3 regions of the Pseudoduganella sp. SL102 genome follow, and region 2 is predicted to be linked to each of the others. Evidence: predicted binding sites of a transcription regulator. Region 2 holds the regulator's gene; each other region holds the start of a gene.
The links. Region 2 encodes sigma-54, which starts transcription at its own class of promoters, with help from an activator protein. Its sites were predicted from a motif close to TGGCANGNAANCTGCTTT; they were not measured.

Region 1: a site for sigma-54 is predicted at 2,905-2,922, ahead of OU994_RS12505 (PEP-CTERM sorting domain-containing protein). Genes of this name have one in related genera too.
Region 3: a site for sigma-54 is predicted at 4,083-4,100, ahead of OU994_RS27560 (formate/nitrite transporter family protein). Genes of this name have one in related genera too.

What each region holds. Positions count from the first base shown of each region.
Region 1 covers NZ_CP115554.1:2,922,612-2,928,121, forward strand. The annotation lists gene OU994_RS12490 (EAL domain-containing protein) at 1-1,046, shown strand, start outside; gene OU994_RS12495 (MFS transporter) at 1,043-2,230, opposite strand; gene OU994_RS12500 (helix-turn-helix domain-containing protein) at 2,315-2,770, shown strand; gene OU994_RS12505 (PEP-CTERM sorting domain-containing protein) at 2,956-3,510, shown strand; gene OU994_RS12510 (thioredoxin family protein) at 3,598-4,020, opposite strand; gene tsaB (tRNA (adenosine(37)-N6)-threonylcarbamoyltransferase complex dimerization subunit type 1 TsaB) at 4,105-4,851, shown strand; gene rimI (ribosomal protein S18-alanine N-acetyltransferase) at 4,848-5,324, shown strand; gene OU994_RS12525 (uracil-DNA glycosylase family protein) at 5,321-5,510, shown strand, end outside.
Region 2 covers NZ_CP115554.1:978,593-984,102, forward strand. The annotation lists gene lptB (LPS export ABC transporter ATP-binding protein) at 1-436, shown strand, start outside; gene OU994_RS04170 (RNA polymerase factor sigma-54) at 475-1,950, shown strand; gene hpf (ribosome hibernation-promoting factor, HPF/YfiA family) at 2,091-2,447, shown strand; gene OU994_RS04180 (enoyl-CoA hydratase/isomerase family protein) at 2,619-3,701, shown strand; gene OU994_RS04185 (amidohydrolase family protein) at 3,709-4,725, shown strand; gene rapZ (RNase adapter RapZ) at 5,279-5,510, opposite strand, start outside.
Region 3 covers NZ_CP115554.1:6,505,033-6,510,542, reverse strand. The annotation lists gene OU994_RS27580 (M1 family metallopeptidase) at 1-9, opposite strand, end outside; gene OU994_RS27575 (MarR family winged helix-turn-helix transcriptional regulator) at 332-805, opposite strand; gene OU994_RS27570 (hypothetical protein) at 939-1,265, shown strand; gene OU994_RS27565 (CHASE domain-containing protein) at 1,533-3,812, shown strand; gene OU994_RS27560 (formate/nitrite transporter family protein) at 4,162-4,974, shown strand; gene OU994_RS27555 (bifunctional protein-serine/threonine kinase/phosphatase) at 5,106-5,510, shown strand, end outside.

The DNA.
Region 1 (5,510 bases), 1.9 Mb from region 2:
CGCGCCTGGGCGGCGATGAATTCGTGGTGCTGCTCGAAGGGGTCGCCGGAGAGTATGCCGTCACGCTGGTGGCGGAAAAGCTGGTGGCGATGTTCGAGCAGCCATTCCTGGTGGCCGGCCACGAGCTGTTCGTCACGTGCAGCATCGGCATCAGCCTGTATCCGCACGACAGCACCGACCGGAATGTGCTGATCAGGAATGCCGACGTGGCGATGTACCAGGCCAAGGCGCGCGGCCGCAACGGCTACCGCTTCTATGCGCCGTCGATGACGGGCGAGGGCGTCGAGCGCCTGCGCCTGGAAACCTGGCTGCGCCGCTCGCTGGAAAAGGACGAGATGTTCCTGAACTACCAGCCGCAGGTGGAAATCGACACCGGCCGGCTGATCGGCGTGGAAGCGCTGGTGCGTTGGAACCACCCGGAACTGGGCCTGGTGCCGCCGGTGCGCTTCATTCCCCTGGCCGAGGATTCCGGCTTCATCAGCCAGCTGGGCGAGTGGGTGCTGGCGCAGGCCTGCCGGCAGATGGTGCGCTGGGAAGCCGCCGGCCTGGTGGTGCCGAAGATCGCCGTTAACCTGTCGGTGCGCCAGTTCGAGCGGGGCACGATCGTGCGCACCGTCGGCGACATCCTGCGTGAGACGGGCCTGGCGCCGCACCGGCTGCAGCTGGAAGTGACGGAGTCGTTGATCATGAACACGGGCGACGCGCTGCAGTACATCAACGGCCTGCACGCGCTCGGCGTGAGCCTGGCGATCGACGACTTCGGCACCGGCTATTCGTCGCTGGCGTACCTGAAGCAGATGCCGGTGCAGACGCTGAAGATCGACCGCTCGTTCATCAAGGATATCCACGAAGATGCCAACGACGAAGCGATCGCGATCGCCATCATCCAGCTCGGCAAGAGCATGAACCTGTCGGTGATCGCCGAAGGCGTCGAGACGGACGAGCAGGCCGCCTTCCTGCTGCGCCACGGCTGCAAGCAGGCGCAGGGTTATTTCTACAGCCGGCCGGTGATGCCGGACGACCTGCTGCACCGCTGGCTGCCCTAGCGAACTGCGGATTCATTCATGACGGCAGGCTCCCGCGCGGCGGCAAGCCAGAACAGCAGCGCCGCGACACTGACGCCGGCGCCGAGCAGGCACACCAGCCGCCAGCCGCCGGCCGCATGCGTGGCGGTGGCGGCCAGCGCGCCGGCGCCGCTGCCGGCCGCATAGAACAGCATGTAGCAGCCGATCATCCGGCTGGGCGCCACGCCGGTGCGCAGGATCAGGCTCTGGTTGGTCACGTGCAGCGCCTGCACCGCCAGGTCGAGCGCGACGATGCCGGCAGCCAGCGCCACCAGCGATGCGGGCGTGAAGGCCAGCGGCAGCCATGCCGCGCACAGCAGCAAGAGCGCCGCGCCGGTGGTGCGGTCGCCGTGGCCGCGATCGGCCAGGCGGCCCGCGCGCATGGCGCCCAGCGCACCGATCAATCCCACCAGCCCGAACGCGCCGATCGCGGTGTGGGGCAGCGCGTGGGGCGGGCCGGCCAGTTCCAGTGCCAGGGCGCTCCAGAAGATGTTGAACACCGCGAACATCAGCAGCGCGATGATGCCGCGCTGGCGCAGGACCCGGTCGCTGCGCAACAGCGCCGCCATCGAGCCGATCAGCTGCCGGTATGGCAATGGCCGGGATGGCGGCGGCACGGCCGGCAGCGCGCGCCACAGCACGGCGGCCAGCAGCACCGTCGCCGCGGCGGATACCGCATACACGGTGCGCCAGCCCGCCAGGTCGGCGATCGCGCCGGCCACCACGCGCGCGCCCAGCAGCCCGAGTACCACGCCACCCTGTACGGCACCGACGACGCGGCCACGCTCGGCGTCCGCCGCGCTGGCCGCCACGCAGGCGATCAGGCCCTGCGTCATGGCCGTGCCCAGCAAGCCCGCCAGCAGCATCGCCGCCAGCAGCGGCCCGGGGCGCTGCGCCGCCCAGATGCCGGCCAGCGCGAGGGCCAGCGCGCCGAGCTGCGCCATCAACAGGCGGCGCCGGTCGAAGCGGTCGCCCAGCGGCACGAGGAACAGCAGCGCGAGCACGCTGCCCGCCTGCGTGGCCGTGACGATGGCGCCGGCCGCCGCGCGGTCGAGCGCCAGGTCGGCGGCGATCAGGTCGAGCAGCGGTTGCGCGTAGTAGACATTGGCGACGCACAGGGCGGCCGATGCCGCGAGCAGCGCCAGGCGGGCGGTGGAAAAAGACATGGCACCTCCAAAGTGGTTGCAAAATAAAACTGGTTGAAGCGTACGCGTTGTAGTTTTAAAATGCAACCACTGGAGGGGGTGGCAATGGCGAGGAAGCACAATGAGCGGGCGGAGCCGTGCCCCGTGGCACGCGGCGTGGACCTGGTCGGCGACCGGTGGGCATTGCTGATCGTGCGGGACGCGTTCGACGGCGTGCGCCGCTTCGGCGATTTCCAGCGCGGCCTCGGCGTGGCGCGCAATATCCTGGCCGACCGGCTGCGCATGCTGGTGGAGGAAGGTATCCTCGCCAGCCAGCCGGCATCGGATGGTTCGGCATACCAGGAATATGTGCTGACCGCGAAGGGCCAGGACCTGTTTCCCGTGATCGTCGCGCTGCGCCGGTGGGGCGAGCGCCACCTGTTCGCGCCCGGCGAGCCGCATTCCGTGCTGGTGCGGCGCGATACCGGCGAGCCGGTGGGGGAGCTGGCACTGCGCGCGGCGGACGGCGTGGCATTGTCGGCGACCGACACGTACGTCAGGAAAGTGGCGCCCGGGGCGTGAAGCCGGCGGAACACGCCTGCTCATGCGCGGCGCTTGCCCTGACAGCGCGTGCGGCAAGGCAGCGTGTGTCGAATTTCTTTACATCCGCGTCGCGTTTCAGCGATAGGTCTTTGAAATCAATCAAGCTGAAATGCTGGCATGCGTGTTGCTCGTTCTTTCCCTTGTCCAATCTCAAGGGGAATCCCATGCATGTATTCACGAAGCTGTCCCGCGCCGCCCGGCTGCTGGCATTCGCTGCCCTGATCGGCACCTCGGCCGGCACTGCCCAGGCGTCCGTGATCTGGACACTGAACAATTTCAACTTTACGGATGGTGCCACGGCCTCGGGGACGTTCACCTGGGAGGAGACCACGAACCGGGTCACCGCCTGGAACATCGCCACGACGACGGGCCTGTTCTTCGGCAATACCTACACCAGCGACGATCCCTTGGGATTGACGACGGTCGACACGAATTTTCAGATGATCACCTTCTGGACAGGCAACTGGAACCTGCGCCTGGGCCTTGCCAGCCTAGATGCGCTCGACACGCCGGCGGCGCACCAGGAACTGTTTTCGCAGGAACCGCTCTTTACCGGACAGCACGGCTACCTCGAGTGCGCGAACTGTGCGCCGTACCGCTTCGGCGAGGCGGGCGCCTGGCTGTCGGCCGCCGTGGTGCAGGTTCCCGAACCGTCCGCGCTGGCGTTGAGCGCGCTGGCGCTGGTCATCATGGTGGCGGTGCGTCGCAGGAGGTCATGACGGAAAGCGGCAGTGCCTCGGCCGGAGCCGGCCGCGGGTGCCGGCTGGTGCCCGGCAGGCAATGCGTCGCGCCCGGGAGGCACTGCGTCAGCCGGTGCCCATCAGCTGGCGCAGGTTGCAGGTCTTCTGCCACTGGCGGCGCTCGGCGGTGCTGCCGGCCTGGCGGTCCAGTTCCGCGTCGCTGGTGGCGGCGATCGTGTCGATCAGCCGGCTGGCCACGTTCGGGTCGGGCAGCATCGTGCCGAAGAACGCCACCGTTTCATGGTGCTGGATCAGCAGGGTAGGAAAGTTTTCCACATCGAGGTCGCCCACCAGGTCGGCGTGGTCTTCGATGTCGACCCACAGGAAATATTTTCCGGGATGGCGCGCGGCCAGTTCCTCGAAGGCGGCGCGGTAGCTGGAGCAGGTGCCGCACCAGGCGGCGCACAGGCAGGCCACGACCAGGCGGTCCTGCGCCAGCGCGGCGGCCACCTCGGCGCGGTTGTCGGCGTGTAGGGTTGTGCTGTGCATGGCCGCATTGTACAGCGTCGGCCGGGCGGCTGCCGTGCCTGCGATGGCTGGGCCGCCGCCGCCGCGCAAGGTAAAATACCGCCCATGTCCAAGTCTTCCCCCACCATCCTTGCCCTTGAAACATCCTCCGAACTGGCTTCCTGCGCGCTGCTGCACGGCGGCCGCCTGAGCTCGCGCAGCTCGGACGGCGTGCGCACGCACTCGGCCTCGCTGCTGCCCATGGTGCAGCAATTATTGGCCGAGGCAGGCATCGCCCTGGCCGATTGCGACGCGATCGCCTACGGCGCCGGGCCCGGTTCGTTTACCGGTGTGCGCACCGCCTGCGGCATTGCCCAGGGCCTCGGCTTCGGCGCCAGCCTGCCGCTGGTGCCGGTGGTGACGCTCGACGCCATGGCGCTGGCCTGCCACGAGCGCCACGGCGCCGCCGATGTGCTGGCGGTGCTCGATGCGCGGATGAACGAGGTGTACTGGGCGCAATACCGGTTCGGCGACGCGCTGCCTGGCGCCGCGGGCACGCGGTTGCCTGTGCCTGTCGTGCCGGCCACATTGTCGGCCCCGGCGGGCGTGGCGCCGCACGGTGCGCCGCTTGCCTGCGGCAACGGCTTCACGGCCTACGCGGAAGCCTTCGCCGGCCGGCCGTTTGCATCCGGTGCCGATACGGCCGTGCTGCCGCACGCCGAACAGGTGGCCCGCCTGGGAGCCGCCGCCTTCGCGGCCGGGCGGGGCGTGCCGGCCGCCGAAGCGCAGCCGCTTTACCTGCGCAACAAGGTGGCGTACACGAAGGCCGAACGGGCGGTCATCAACGAGGCGCAGGGCGGGGTGAAGGCATGACGCGGCAGCCCACGTGGGACCTGGCGCGGCTGGTCTACGAACCGATGCGGCCGGCGGACCTGGACGATGTGGTGGCGGTCGAGCACGACGTGTACCCGCATCCGTGGACACGCACCAATTTCGCCGATTCGTTGAAGAACGGCTACCACGCGTGGGTGCTGCGCGACCCGCTGCGCGAACTGATCGGCTACTTCCTCGTGATGGCCGTCGTCGACGAGGCGCACCTGCTGAACGTGGCGGTGGCGGCGCGCTGGCAGGGCAAGGGCCTGGGGCGCTTCCTGCTGAACCAGTCCGCCGCCTGCGCGCGCGGCCTCGGCATGGAATCGATGCTGCTGGAAGTGCGCCCGTCGAACGTGCGCGCGCTCGACATCTACCGCCGCTACGGCTTCGCCGAGATCGGCCGCCGCAAAGGGTATTACCCGGCCGCCGACGGCAAGCGCGAGGATGCCATCGTGATGCGGATCGTGCTATGAGCCTGACACAGCGCAGCAGCGCATTCCTCCAGGAGATGGGCGTCGGGCCGCGCTGGCTGTTGCGCGACCGCGTGCATGATGTTGCCGAAGCCGTGGCCGAAGCAGCGCCGGTGCCGGCCATCGAGGAACAGCCGGCAGCCGTCGAAGCGCCGGTCGCCGCCATCCCGTTCGCTCATGAACCGGCCG
Region 2 (5,510 bases):
CGTGCTGGAGATCCAGAAGGTAAACGGCAAGGCGCTCACCAGGGCGGAGATCGACGAGCGGCTGAACGCGCTGCTGGCCGACCTGCAGATCGAGAAGCTGCGCGAGAACACGGCGCTGTCGCTGTCCGGCGGTGAACGGCGCCGGGTGGAGATCGCCCGCGCGCTGGCAACCAATCCCCGCTTCGTGCTGCTGGACGAGCCGTTTGCCGGCGTCGACCCGATCGCCGTGATCGAGATCCAGCGCATCGTGCGTTTCCTGAAGGAGCGCAGCATCGGCGTATTGATCACGGATCACAACGTGCGGGAAACGCTGGGCATCTGCGACCGGGCGTATATCATCAACCAGGGCAGTGTGCTGGCTTCCGGCCGGCCCGACGACATCATCGCCGACGAGTCCGTACGTCGTGTCTATCTGGGTGAACATTTCCGCATGTGAGCGGCCTTGACCAGACCTCAACCAGCTCCTAATCAGCCATGAAACAGTCCTTGCAACTGCGCACTTCCCAGCACCTCGCGCTGACGCCGCAACTGCAGCAGTCGATCCGGCTGCTGCAATTGTCCACGCTGGAGCTGCACCAGGAACTGGAACAGCTGCTGACCGATAACCCGCTGCTGGAGCGGCTCGACGATCCTCTCGACCGCTCGGTGCGCTTGCTGGCCGATGGCGCGATCAACACGACGCAAGGGGCCGGCGAGGCGCCACCGGAAGGCGGGCCGCCGCAGGATGCGCCCGCCGCGCCGGAACCCGAGCCGTTCGATGGCGGCGAGGGCGTAGGCCTCGATGCCGGCACCGGCGATACCGACTGGAGCAGCGCCGGCAGCGGCAAGGGGCCGGACGACGACGATGCCCGCCCCCAGCTGGAAGCCAGCCACCGCAGCCTGCGCGAGCACCTGATGGAGCAGATGCGCGTGACCGTGCTGGAGGCGCGCGACCGGGGCCTGGTGGAACTGATCATCGATGCGCTCGACGATAACGGCTACCTCGAGGAAAGCCTGGAAGAGATCCACGAGCGCATGCCGGAAGAGCTGGAAATCGAGATCGGAGAATTGCGCACCGCGCTCAACCTGCTGCAGAGCTTCGACCCGCCGGGCATTGGCGCGCGCAACGCTTCCGAGTGCCTGGCGCTGCAGATCCGGCGCATGCCCGGCGTGCCGCTGGTAACGCGGCGCATGGCGCTGTGCATCGTTGAAAAACACTTGCAGTGGTTTGCCCAGCGCGACTTCAACAAGCTCAAGAAGGCGCTCGACTGCGACGACGAAGACCTGCGTGAAGCACAGGCCGTGATCCGCCAATGCAACCCGCATCCGGGCGCCGCCTTCGCGGCCGACGTGTCAGACTACGTGGTACCGGATGTGGTGGTAAAGCGGGGGCGCAACGGCTGGATCGTCACGTTGAACAACGACGTGATGCCCCGCCTGCGTGTCAATGCGCTGTACGCCAGCCTGCTCAAGCAGGGCAAGGGCGAGACGCAGATGAATGCACAGCTGCAAGAAGCAAAGTGGCTGATCAAGAATATGCGCCAGCGCTTCGACACGATCCTCCGCGTGGCCCAGGCCATCGTCGAACGGCAGAAGAACTTTTTCTCGCATGGCGCGGTGGCAATGAGACCCCTTGTGTTGCGTGAAATAGCTGATACACTGGGTCTACACGAGAGTACTATCTCTCGGGTAACAACTCAAAAATATATGCTGACGCCGCATGGCATGTTTGAGTTGAAGTACTTTTTTGGCAGCCACGTTGCAACCGAAGCTGGCGGGGAAGCATCCTCGACTGCGATCCGGGCGCTGATCGTGCAATTCACAGGAGCCGAAGACCCGAAGAACCCTTTATCCGACAGTAAGATTGCGGACATGCTGGGTGAACAAGGCATGGTGATTGCGCGACGCACTGTTGCCAAATATCGCGAAGCATTGAAAATCCCCCCGGTCAGCCTCCGCAAATCGCTATAGCAGTTCGTTGCAAGCGCATTTGCAAACCCCTTTGCAAGCCCTTGCGGCAAATCCTGGTAGTGCTTGGGTTCCTCTGCGCCGCCTTGCCTGTTTTGGCGGATAACGCACGAACCTGTTATATCTTCTTTAGGAGTGTGTGTATGAATCTGACCATCAGTGGACACCATATCGACGTTACCCCTGCCATTCGCGAGTATGTGCAGAACAAGCTGGAACGCGTTAGACGCCATTTCGATCAGCTGATCGATGTAAGTGTGATCCTGAGTGTAGATAATCTCACCGAGAAAGAGAAAAGACAGAAAGCCGAAATTAATCTGCGCATGTCGGGCAAGACCGTATTCGTTGAAAGCGTCGCCCAGGATCTGTATGCGGCCATCGATACGCTGATCGACAAGCTGGACCGCCAGGTCATGAAGCACAAGGATAAAGTGCAGAACCACAACCACGAAACCATCAAGCACCTGAGCGAGGCCGAGATCCCCGCATCGCCCGCATAACGACGGACGCAGGGCGCGGTGGCAGAACTGCTCCAGTTCTGCTACCGCTGCAACCGCTACAACAGAAGGGCGCGCGATGCGCCCTTTGTTACGTCCGGGTCCAAGGTTTACGCCACACACGCCGCATCCATGGCTAGAATGAGGCCAATAACGACAACGATGCGAGACACCATGACCGACCACGTCCATACCAAGGTGCGTAACGGCACCGGCTTCATCACGCTCGACCGGCCCAGGACATTGAACTCGCTGTCACTCGACATGATCCGGGCGATCACCGGCGCGTTGCTGGCCTGGCGCGACGACGATGACATCGCGGCCGTAGTCATCCGCAGCAGCACCGACAAGGCGCTGTGCGCCGGCGGCGACATCCGCTTCTTCCATGCCGCCGGCCGTGCCACTCCGCAGGGCGGCAGCGCCCAGGTCGAGGATTTCTTCACCGAGGAATATGCGCTGAACTACCTGGTGCACTGCTTCCCGAAGCCGTACGTGGCCATGATGGATGGCGTGGTGATGGGCGGCGGCATGGGCATTGCGCAGGGCGGCCCGCAATGCGGCGTGCGCGTGGTAACCGACCGCACCCGGCTGGCGATGCCCGAGGTGAACATCGGGCTGTTCCCGGACGTGGGCGGCAGTTATTTCCTGTCGCGCGCGCCCGGCAAGCTGGGCCTTTATCTCGCGCTGACGGCGCTGGCGATCGGCGCCGCCGATGCGCTGTACTGCGGGCTGGCCGACCATTATGTTCCTGCCGCCGAGCTGCCGCTGCTGGCCGACCTGGTCGGCTCCACGGCGGGTGCCGGGCTGCGCGAAGCGGTCGCCATGTTCGCCCGGCCGCTGCGCGGCGAGGCGGGGCCGTCGGAGCTGCAGGCGCACCGTGCGCTGATCGACGACCATTTCGCGCACCGCTCGGTGGCCGGCATCGTTGCTTCGCTGCGCCGCGACGATCATCCGTTCGCGCAGAACGCACTGGCCGCGATCGCGCGGCGTTCCCCGTTGATGCAGTGCGTGACAGCCGAGATGCTGCGGCGTGGCGCCACGATGGGGATCGCCGATTGCCTGCGCATGGAGCGCAACCTGGTGCGCCGTGCGTTCGAACATGGCGAAGTCATCGAAGGCGTGCGTGCGCTGGCGATCGACAAGGACCATGCGCCCCGCTGGAATCCGCCATCGCTCGAGGAGGTAAGCGATGACACCGTGGCCCGCTTCTTCGAGCCCGCATGGCCCGCATGGGCCCATCCGTTGCGCCACCTGTGAGCCTGCCATGAAACGCCGTGATTTCCTTGCTTTGCCTGCCGCCGCCGCCACTGTGCTTGCGCTGCCCGCATGGGCCCATGATGCACCGGTTGCCGCACCGCAGGCCGTGGCGCCGCCGGCGGACGCTCCGCTGGTGGACCACCACCAGCACCTGTTCAGCCCGGCGATGGCGCGGCTGCTCGATACCGGCGCCGGCGGGCCTTCGGTGATCACGGCGAAGGATCTGGTTGCGCTGCTCGATACCGCCGGCATCCGGCGTGCCGTGCTGCTGTCCGTCGCCTATGTATGGGGAAGCCCGGCGCGCAAGATCGAGGACGAGCTTGCGAAGGTGCGCGCCGAGAACGACTTCAATGGCGCCCAGGCCGCGCTGTATCCTGGCCGGCTGCTGGCTTTCTGCAGCATCAACCCGCTGAAGGACTATGCGCTGGAAGAACTGGAGCGCTGCGCCGCGCTGCCCGACCTGAAGCATGGCTTGAAACTGCATTTCGGGAATTCGGACGTGCAGCTGGAGTTGCCAGAACACGTGGCGCGGCTGCGGCAGGTATTCGCCGCGGCGAATGCGAAAAAAATGGCGATCGCCGTGCACATGCGGGCGTCCATTTCCAAGCGCCGTCCGTACGGCGCCGCGCAGGCGCGCATTTTCCTCGAGCAGCTGTTGCCTGCCGCGCCGGACGTGACGGTGCAGGTCGCGCACCTGGCCGGTACCGGCCCCGGCTACGGCGATCCGCCGTCCGATGAAGCGCTGGGCGTGCTGGCCGACGCCGTGGCAGCGCGCGATCCCCGCACGAAACGCCTGTGGTTCGACGCTGCCACGATGACCAATCCGGAGATCACCCCGCCCCAGCGGGAACAGCTGGCGAAGCGCATCCGGCAGATCGGCACCGAGCGGATCCTGTTCGGCTCGGATGCGGCCGCCGGCAAGAACCTGCGGCCGCGCGAAAGCTGGGCCGCGTTCCGGCAACTGCCGCTATCGGAGGCGGAATTCAAGCGGATCGCGGGGAACGTGGCGCCGTATATGCGGTGATTGTTTTTGTGTGCGCCTGCAAGCGCACACTCCTTCGGGTCGCCTGACTTAGTGCTGTTCTCGGTGGCGAAACAGGGAATTCGCGGAATGTATTCCGCGCCTGTGTAGCGGTGTGCGCTTGCAAGCGCACACTCCTTCGCATCGCCTGACTTAGTGTTGCTCGCGATGGCGAAACAGGGAATTCGCGGAATGTATTCCGCGCCTGTGTAGCGGTGTGCGCTTGCAAGCGCACACTCCTTCGCATCGCCTGACTTAGTGTTGCTCGCGATGGCGAAACAGGGAATTCGCGGAATGTATTCCGCGCCTGTGTAGCGGTGTGCGCTTGCAAGCGCACACTCCTTCGCATCGCCTGACTTAGTGTTGCTCGCGATGGCGAAACAGGGAATTCGCGGAATGTATTCCGCGCCTGTGTAGCGGTGTGCGCTTGCAAGCGCACACTCCTTCGCATCGCCTGACTTAGTGTTGCTCGCGATGGCGAAACAGGGAATTCGCGGAATGTATTCCGCGCCTGTGTAGCGGTGTGCGCTTGCAAGCGCACACTCCTTCGCATCGCCTAATGCTGTTCGCGATGCCGCAGCACCACACGCTCGCTCGCATTGAAATGCCGTGCAAGGCGCTCGGCCATGTAGACGGAGCGGTGCTGGCCGCCGGTGCAGCCGATGGCCACCGTCAGGTAGCTGCGGTTGTCCGTCTTGAATGCGGGCAGCCATTTTTCGATGAACCCGCGGATGTCGCCGAACATTTCCTCGGCGCTCGGCTGTGCATCGAGGAAGGCGATCACGGGC
Region 3 (5,510 bases), 1.9 Mb from region 2:
GCGCTTCATTGATACCCCAGGGCAATGAGGGTGCCGCGCCGTGCCGGGTCTGGCCGGGCGATACTCCTTCGTGTTTTTGTGGAAACAGCCGGGGTATTCTAAGCGCGCTCGTCAGTAAATGCTGGCGGTTCGCTTGTAACAACTTTGAAACATTTCATTGGGAGCATGGCCACGCCGGAAGGCGCGGACGTCCGTGCCGGACAGTGCATGCGGCAAACCGCGCCACTGGGGCACGGCGCCGGACGTCCGCTGTCCGGCCAGGGAAAACGCCCGATGTGGCGGTGCGGCGCCCGTGTCGTATCGCCGCGACGCCCGCTCAGCTCGCGTCAATTCAGCTCGCGTCGGCCAGGCTGCCGCGCAGCGAGTCGAGTTGCGCCTTCAAGTCCTTGATCTGGTCCAGGTTGCACTGGCTGGCCGCCAGCACGCAGGCGGGGATCGCCTTGGCCCCTTCGCGCAATCCGTCGCCCTTCGGGGTGAGCGCGATGATGACCTGGCGTTCGTCGTTCGCGCAGCGCGTGCGGGTGATCAGCTCGGCCTGTTCCATCCGCTTCAGTAGCGGGGTCAGCGTGGCGGAGTCGAGGAACAGCTTGTCGCCGAGCTCGCTTACGGTCTGTTCGTTCCGTTCCCACAGCACCATCATCACCAGGTACTGCGAATACGTGAGGTCGAGCTTGCGCAGCAGCTTGCGGTACAGCTTGTTCATGGCCAGCGAGGTCGAGTACAGCGAGAAGCACAGCTGCTGGTCGAGCTGGGGAACCTGCGGCGCAGGTCCGGAAGGCGGCGGAGTGGGAGTCGGAGTATTCATGCCGCCAGTATAGATAGTGCACGATACAATTGCAACCTACTTTTGAGCGGACGAATGTGCTTGCAAGCGTCCGCCGATTTGGCTAAGGTGTTCAGGCCCGTCTTTCCTCCGTTGGCGGGCCAGGAGGCTCACAATGAATCGTGCAAGCAACCGTGCAGAATCGCGAGACAACTCGCACTATGCGCAGCCAGGTGACCAGCGTCTCGACGCTGCCCATTTGTACCTCGTGCAACTCGACCCCCAGACCGTAGTCGACGGGGTGCGCTACGACGACACCTATCTTGCGGACGAGATCCGTACCTGCGGCACCATGCGTGAAACCTGCCCCGTCTGTGCCGAAGGCCATCTGCAGCTGGTATTGCGACAGAAGAGCGTGCGGGTGCCGCACCTGTTCTGCCTGGAATGCACACGCTGCTTTGGCGCCTTCCTTCCAGACGGTACTCCCGCGCTGATCGAGTAATCAACCCGGCGCTTTCGAGTGCCGGTACCCGCCGTGGATCGGCCGCCGTGGATGACCCGCCTGCATTCGGGGTGATCCGCGGTCGGTGATCCGCAGCCGGTAATCCGCAGCCGGTAATCTGCTTGCCACCGGCGGTGCATATCGGCAAGCGCCACTTCCCAGGATTTTCGCCGCCGGACACCAGCCCCTGCTGTCCGGCCCGACGCTGTTCGCCCCCACCCCCATGCTATAGTCGCTTGCAGAATATAAGCACAAGCAGGGGACGCAATGCGTGCACAAGGTTACCTGGCCTTTACCGTCGGGATCTGCCTCACCGCCTGGGCATGCCTGTTCGCGATGGAGACGCAGGACCGGCAGATCGCCGACCGCTTCGGCCGTGACACGGACAAGGTGGCGCGCGATACCGAAGCGCGCCTCAAGACCTATTTCGACACGCTGCTGGCGATCCGCGGCACGTTCGCCGTGCACGGCCCCGCCAGCCGTGCCGACTTCCACCGCTACGTCAGCGAGCTGCGCCTGACCGACCGCTACCCTGGCTTCCAGGCGATCCAGTGGGTGCTGCGCGTGCCGGAAGCGGAGCTGGCCGGGCACGTGGCCGGCGTGCGGGCCGATACCGGCGTGCTGCCGGGCGGCTATCCCGGCTACCGCATCCATCCCACGATCGTGCGCGGCGAGCATTTCCCGATCGTCTACAACGAACCGATGGCCGGCAATGAAAACGCCTTCGGGCTGGACCTGGCGGCGCTGCCGGCCCACCTGCGGGCGCTGGAACTGGGGCGCGACACCGGCGAGCTGGTGGCCACCGAACGCATCACGCTGGTGCAGGATGCCAGCGGCCAGCCCGGCTTCATTGCCCGCCTGCCGGTCTACCGCAAGAATGCCCTGCTCGACACGGTGGAGCAGCGCCACGCGGCGCTGGTGGGCTTCGTGGCGATCGTGTTCCGCATGACGGACCTGATGCGCGAAGTGATCGATCCGCAGATGCTGGGCCACCTGCACGTGGTGATCCACGATACCGGTTACATGCAGGACGATGCCGGGCTCGCGCCGGCCATCGATGGCCTGCTGTTCGACAGTGCCGGAAAGCTGGGCGGCAGGCGCGAAGCACGCACCACGGTGCCCGGGCTGCTGTCGAAGGTAGTGCTGAACGTGGGCCAGCGCCGCTGGCTGGTGCAGGTGGCCGGCTACGATGGCGCGCGCTACGGCCGCGACGAGGGCACGATCTGGCTGATCGGCGGCTGCGGCTTCCTGATCAGTGCGCTCATCGGCGTGCTGCTCGTCACGCTGCAGCGGCGCCGGGCGCTGGCGCAGACGCTGCGCGCCGCGCTGGAAGAGCAGGGCGCCCTGCAGGACAGCGCCGTGGTCGGCATCGGCCTGTTTTCCGATGGCCGCATCATCCGCTGCAACCGCGGCATGGAAGAGATGCTGGGCTATCCGCACGGGGCGCTGGCGGGACGGCCTACGGCCACGCTGGTGCAGCACGGGCACGCGGGGCCGGATCCCTTCGTATGCGGCCCGGGCGGCCAGCGCATGCACCGCGAACTGGAGCTGGCGCGGCGCGACGGCGGCAGCATGTGGTGCATCGTCAACGGGCGGATGCTGGACCGGCAGGCCCCCGACAAGGGTTGCGTATGGGTGCTGTGCGACATTAGCGACCGGCGCCGCACCGAGGCGGCGCTCGGCAACAGCCTGGCCGAGCTGGCGCGGCAGAAGGCGCAGGTGGACGCGGCGCACCGCGAACTGTCCGATGCGCTGGACCGCCTGCGGCAGGCCCAGGATACCCTGGTCACGTCCGAGAAGATGGCCTCGCTGGGGGCGCTGGTGGCGGGCATCGCGCATGAACTGAATACGCCGATCGGCAACAGCCTGCTGACGGCGACCGCGCTGGGCGACATGGTGACGGATTTCCGGCGCCAGCTGGACGGCCCGGGCGTGCGGCGCTCGGCGCTGGAAGCGCACCTCGACGATGCGAAGACCGCCTGCGGCATCATCGCCGGCTCGCTCGGCAAGGCGGCCGACCTGATCACCTCGTTCAAGCAGGTGGCGGTGGACCAGGCATCCGACCAGCGCCGCCCGTTCGCCCTGGCCGACGTGGTGCGCGACACGCTGGCCACGTTCGCCGCGCAGCTGCGCCGCGCCGGCTGTGCCGCCCGGGTCGACGTGCCGGACAGCCTCGACTTCGATTCCTACCCGGGCAGCGTGAGCCAGGTGCTCAGCAACCTGATCAACAACGCGCTGCTGCACGCCTTCGAGGGCCGGCCGCATGGGCTGGTCACCATCGCCGCCCGCCCGCTCGGCGAGGACATGGCCGAACTGCGCTTCACCGACGATGGCGTAGGCATGAGCGACCGCACGCTGCACCAGATCTACGACCCCTTCTTCACCACCAGGATGGGGCAGGGCGGTTCAGGGCTGGGCATGAACATCGTCTACAACATCGTCACGGGCATCCTGAAGGGCACCATTCGCGTGGAATCCACCCCGGGCAGCGGGACCGCCGTGGTGATCACGCTGCCCCGTTCGGTGACGCGGGCCCAGGCCGCCTAGGCCCCGTAACGCACCACGGACAGGCGCACGCTCCCGGATGGGGGCCGATCATCGTGCAGGGCCGCGGAACGCACCGCCGTCGGGCAGCGGCCGAACGGACTTTGTTCGGCGCGGTGCGCCGCCATCGCGCACGGCGGTCCCGGCTGGTGCAGCGCCGCACCAGCGCATGGCGTGGCGGCCCAACTTCGTGCGCTTTGCCCTGTGCCGCCCGGGCGCTGGCCGGGCGTTCCTTCCCTGCCGGGCAAGCACCGCCTGCCCCTCCCATGGTTCTGGCCCGCTTCTTGCTCATCCTGAGGTATTCCACACATAAGAGCGCAAGCTCACCGACCGAACCTAAGGAGAAGCAAGCATGGCATACCTGGTCCCAACCGAATTCGTGACCAAGATGGTGGACGCGGGCGAATCGAAAATCTACATGGCCACCCGCGACGCGCTGATCCGTGCCTACATGGCCGGCGCGATCCTGGCGCTGGCGGCCGTGTTCGCCGTCAGCTGCACGGTCGCCACCGGCATCCCGCTGGTCGGCGCCATGCTGTTCCCCGTGGGCTTCTGCATGCTGTACCTGATGGGCTTCGACCTGCTCACCGGCGTGTTCGTGCTGACGCCGCTGGCCTGGATCGACCGCCGCCCCGGCGTGACGATCCCCCGCATCCTGAAACACTGGGGCATCGTCTTCCTCGGCAATTTCCTGGGCGCCTTCACGGTGGCCGTGCTGATGGCCTACATGTTCACCTTCGGCTTCAACACCGATGGCGGCAAGATCGCCCAGACCGTGGCCCACATCGGCGAAAACCGGACCACCGGCTACGCCGCCTACGGCGCGGCCGGCATGCTGACCCTGTTCATCCGCGGCATGCTGTGCAACTGGATGGTATCGATGGGCGTGGTCGGCGCGATGGTCTCGACCACCGTGGGCGGCAAGGTGCTGGCGATGTGGATGCCGATCATGCTGTTCTTCTTCATGGCCTTCGAGCACTCGGTGGTGAACATGTTCCTGTTCCCGTTCGGCATGATGATGGGCGGTAATTTTACGGTGATGGATTACCTGATCTGGAACGAGATCCCGACCGTGCTGGGCAACCTGGTGGGCGGCCTGGCCTTCACCGGCCTCACGCTGTACTCCACGCACGTGCGCACCGGCGCAAAACGGAAATTCAACTAAGGTAAATGCAACTGAGGCAAAGCCAGCCGAGGTAAATTCAACCGAGGTCACTCCAACTGAATGCAAGCCAGCCGCCTGCATCGTCGACCCAGGATGCCGGCCGCCCGCGCGGCCGGCATCCTTCTCTTACCATGCCCACCCGACTGACGCTGTCCATCGGCCAGCACACGGATGCCGGCCGCAAGGCCGTCAACCAGGACTTCCACGGCAGCTATGTGCCGCACGAGCCGCAGCTGTCGGTCAAGGGCGCCGCGCTGGCGGTGGCCGACGGCATCGGCAGCAGCGATGTCAGCCACATCGCCAGCGAAACGGCGGTGGCCGCCTTCCTCGAGGATTACTACTGCACCTCCGATGCCTGGTCGGTGAAGACGTCCGTCGAGCGCGTGCTGGCGGCCACCAACTCCTGGCTGTATGCCCAGACCCAGCAGGGCCAGGGGCGCTACGACAAGGACCGCGGCTACGTGTGCACGCTGTCGGCGATGGTGATCAAGTCGAACACCGCGCACCTGTTCCACATCGGCGATACGCGCATCAGC